DNA from 2 places in the Micromonospora sp. AMSO1212t genome. Region 1 is predicted to be linked to the other one. Evidence: riboswitches for the same ligand, from Rfam matches in the RefSeq annotation. Region 1 holds a riboswitch; the other holds the start of a gene.

What was found. Region 1 has a riboswitch for cyclic di-AMP ahead of F8279_RS02355 (C39 family peptidase). Riboswitches for the same ligand answer to the same signal wherever they lie in the genome.
Region 2: linked by a shared signal. The riboswitch ahead of F8279_RS18530 (transglycosylase family protein) and the one ahead of F8279_RS02355 (C39 family peptidase) in region 1 are both predicted to bind cyclic di-AMP.

The regions. Positions count from the first base shown of each region.
Region 1 covers NZ_WBKS01000004.1:109,729-111,922, reverse strand. Annotated here, with positions in the region: gene F8279_RS02360 (hypothetical protein) at 1-659, shown strand, start outside; cyclic di-AMP (ydaO/yuaA leader) riboswitch at 969-1,111, shown strand; gene F8279_RS02355 (C39 family peptidase) at 1,305-2,156, shown strand.
Region 2 covers NZ_WBKS01000072.1:10,514-12,707, forward strand. Annotated here, with positions in the region: gene F8279_RS18525 (LLM class flavin-dependent oxidoreductase) at 1-932, opposite strand, end outside; cyclic di-AMP (ydaO/yuaA leader) riboswitch at 1,105-1,250, shown strand; gene F8279_RS18530 (transglycosylase family protein) at 1,249-1,899, shown strand; gene F8279_RS18535 (YbaB/EbfC family nucleoid-associated protein) at 2,084-2,194, shown strand, end outside.

The DNA.
Region 1 (2,194 bases):
CCCGGCCGGAACGCGACCCCGAGCCGGAGGCCGCCCCCGAACCGGCCGACGCCGACGCCGTCCGCCGCGACGATCTGGTCCGCTACGCCGAGGAGGTGGCGGTGGCCGCCGCCGGGGCCGCCCAGACGGCCCGTCGCCGCCGGGAGCAGTGGATTGCCGCGCAGGACGAGGCGGACCGGGCCTGGACCGCGTACGACGAGGCGGACAGCGCCGCCCGCCGCCTGGCCGGCGCCGCCGCGCTGGGCGCCCCGCGCACCCCGCGCACCCCGGGCGAGTACGCGGCCCGGGAGCGCTGGCTGCACCACGCCGCCATGTCGGCGCACTGGCGGGGCGACCTGACCGCCCGTCAGCTCGCCGACGTGCTGGCGCACCGCAACGGGTGGGATCCGCGCCGGCACCCGGCCGAGCAGGAGATCGTGCTGGCCCGCACGGTCAGGGACGGGCGCCGGGCCGGATGGGAGCGCGCCGCCGCGCGGGAACGGACGGCCTGGCGGGACGCGGAACTGGCCGCCGAGGCCGCCCGGACGCTCGCCGCCGAGGCGTACGCGGCAACCATGGCCCTGCGGCCCGCTCTGCCGTACCGGAGTGCGACGACGAGCGCCCTGCCGGTGCCCGCTGCGGTCCGGAACGCGCGGTGGCGCCCGGCCCGGGTCGGCTGACACGCCTCGTCTCGACCGAATCGTTACCCGGAATATGGTGAGCCCGGTCACCCGGGTCACCGAATCGGGCGCGGGGCACAGAACGGGTCATCGAGTCGCGCAATTGCCGGTCGGCTGCTCGCCGTCTGTCCTGTTTCCGCCGTCGGGCGCCGTCGAAACTGCTTGTCCCATTGAGTGAAGTCAGTAACCGGGTGTTCCGAAATCTGTTACCGCGGATCACGTTTACGCAGGTGGGAGCGCTTGGCATGGGACATACCCACCGGTAGTGTCGGCGCGTCCGATGCGGTAATCGATCGCCGACGGCGACGCCGCACCGACCCGCCTAATCGAGTTCCACGAACCGGGGACCCATGAGCAACATCGGGGTGAATCCGCGAGCCTACGGCCCGCGGTAGGGCGTACTTCCCGCCCGAATCCGTCAGCTAACCCGGTCGGCGGCCACGGAAGGAGTTACCCCTCTTGCCCACCCCTCGATCGTCCCCCCGCCTCCACGGCACCGCGGTGCCCGCGCTCGCCTGACGCGCGACCGGCAACCGCCCCCTGGGCGCCCGGCATCACGGGCGTTCCCGATCCCCCGGCCATCCGGCCCCGCCAGCACGTGTGAGCTCCTCCGCGTGCCGGGCCGGCGTGTGCCGCTCACGCCCCGTGGAGGATTTCGTGAAGCACCACCTGAAGCGTCAGCTGCGACGGATCGTCACCGAACGCCCGTACCAGATCATCGCCGGATCGGCCGCCGCGCTCGTGCTGGCCGCCGGTGCCGGCACCGTCGCCGCCGCCGGTGACGACGCCCCGGTCCAGGAGAACACCGCGGCGGTCGCCGATCTCGGCGCCGCCCGCCTCGGCGAGCAGCCCGCCAGCCGCGGCGAGGCCCGTATCGCCGTGCCGCAGGCGTCGCCCAGCGCCTCCGCCGCGCCCAGCGCGTCGCCGAGCGCCTCCCCGTCGAAGAAGGCGGCCGACCCGGACACCACGGCGAAGGCCAAGCCGAAGCCGCCGTCGAGCAAGTCGCTCGACTACGACTACCAGGCGCAGATCAACTACTTCTACTGCGGTCCGGCTGCCGTGCGCAACGCGCTCAGCGCCGCCGGCATCGAGCGCAGCCAGGACGCGCTCGCCGGCCCTCTCGGCACCACCGAGATGGGCACCAACTCGGCCGAGGACACCACCCGGGTGCTCAACCAGCAGGTCAAGGGCAACCCGTACCGGACCCGCATGATTCCCGGCACTGCCACCCCGGCCCAGATGGACCGGCTCCAGGCCGACGTGGTCGAGGCGATCAACAACGGCCGTGGGGTCGTCGCGAACGTCGCCGGTACCGCCACCGACACCAACGGCGGCTGGCACTCGTTCCCGGGCGGCCACTACGTCGCGGTGGTCGGCTACAAGAACGACGGCCGGGCCGTACGCATCGCCGACTCGGCCGACCCGTCGCTGCCCTCGTACTGGGTCACCACGATCGACCTGGCACACTGGGTCTCCACGCGCGGCTACTCCGCCTGAGTCCCGCCCGCCCGCCCCGCTGATCTTGTAGTTGTGGC
Region 2 (2,194 bases), on a different contig from region 1:
TGCTCGTCGGAGGCGGCGCGGTCGCCGCCGCCGGGCGCGGTGCGCTCGGCCGCGACCAGCTCCCGCACGGCGGGCGCGACCTCCTGGCCGAAGATCTGGATCGCGCGCGGCTCGTCGCTGCCGAGGATGAACGTGGTGATGCCGTGCTCCAGCGTGAGCCCGGCCAGTTCCTCCACCCACTGCTCCGGCGGCCCGGCCAGGAAGCCGGCCGACGAGCGGGCGAACGTGCCGGTCACGTTCAGCATGCGGCGGATCGCGGCCGGGTCGCGCCCGGCGGCGCGGGCGCCCTCGTCCACGAGCGCGTTCAGGGCGGGCAGCTCGTCGGGGCCCTTCGGCAGGTACGACAGGGACGGCAGCCAGCCGTCCGCGGCGCGGCCCACCAGGCGCAGCATGCGCGGCTTGTACGCGCCGACCCAGATGCCGACCGGGTGCGCGGGCGCCGGCCCGCGCTTGGCGCCGACCACGCGGTAGTGCTCGCCGTCGACCCGGATCATGCCGCGCCGGTCGGTGTCCCAGACCTCGCGGATCACCCGGATCGCCTCGTCGAGGGCTTCGACGGCGGCGCCGGGGGACAGGCGCCGCCCGCCGGCGGCCTCGATCGCGTCCCAGAACGCGCCCGCACCGAGCCCCAGCTCGACCCGGCCTCCGGTGAGCAGGTCCAGGCTGGCGATGCTGCGGGCCAGCACCACCGGCTGGCGCAGCGGCAGGTTGAGCACGTTGCCGGCCAGGCGGATGCGCTCGGTGGCGGCTCCCACGTAGGACATCAGTGTCCAGGTGTCCAGGAAGCCCGGCTGGTACGGGTGGTCCTGGAACGTGACCAGGTCCAGCCCGACCTGTTCGCAGAGCCGGGCGAGCGCCACCACCTGGTCGGGCTGCCCGGCGGCGGGGGTGAGGAAGCCGCCGAAGGTCAGCTCGTGTCCGTGATCGGTCATCCGTCCCGCCCCTCCCGTGATCTTGCCTGGCCCTGCCACCGTAGCGCCGCCGCCGGTAGCCCGGCCGGGTGAAGAGCATCACAAGAAGTGGACGATCGTCGCAAATCGTCCCTAGCGTCGGTTTCGTTCGCAGACGCGGACACCGCGGGCCGGAAACGCCAAATCCCGCCGCCGTCCCCGGTAACCGAACCTCGCGCGGGAGCGGGGGAACCACACGTTCCACGGTGCATCGTCACCTCGGGGTGAAGCCGCCACCGGCGGCCGGGCTCCTCGGCCCGAACCCGACAGCTCACCTCGTCGGCGTGGAGGAATCCACATGGCAACTGAATACTCGACCCGAAGCCGCCGTGCCGCTCTCGGGGCGGTTCTGGCCGGCGCCGCCGTCGGTGCCGCGGCCCTGTTCGGCCCGGCCGCTCCGGCCAGCGCGGGCGTCAACTGGGACGCGGTCGCGCGCTGCGAGTCAGGCGGCAACTGGAAGATCAACACTGGTAACGGCTACTACGGCGGGCTGCAGTTCTCCCGTGCCACCTGGAACGGCTACGGCGGGCAGAAGTACGCCGCCCGCGCCGACCTGGCCAGCCGGTCCGAGCAGATCGCCGTCGCCGAGAGGGTGCTGCGCGGTCAGGGCATCGGCGCGTGGCCGGTCTGCGGCAGGAAGGGCGGCTCGGCAAGCTCCGGGTCGGCCGCGGCCGGCGAGCGGGCCACCACGAAGGCCGCCCCGCGCGAGGCCGCCCCGAAGCGGGCGGCCACGCGCGGGGCCGCGCCGGAGCGGCCCGCGACGAAGGCCGCGCCGCAGCCCGCTCCCGGCGCCGGGACGTACGTGGTCCGGCGCGGGGACACGCTGTCGGAGATCGCCGTGGCGCAGCGCGTCGACGGCGGCTGGCGTGCCCTGCACGAGCGCAACCGGGCAGTGGTCGGCGACGACCCCGGGCTGATCTTCCCCGGTCAGCGGCTGCACCTGCGCTGAGCGGCCCTCGAGCGCCCGGCCGGCCCGTCCGGCCGGGCGCTCGGCCGTCCGCGACACGCCGCGCCGTCGGCGTCCGCCCTGCTCGCGGCGCCGAGACGCGGACCGCAGCGGCCGGTGACCGCGATTCGTCGGAGCCGGTTGCTAGGGTCACGATGCTCGGCTAAGACGTGAAGAAAGTGCGGATATGACCAACGACCCGTTCTCGGCGGCCGCGAGCCTCGACGAGCTGCTGACCCGTACGCAGCAGGCGCTCACCGCGATGCGCTCCCGGGCCTCGGCCCACGCCGACGGCGAG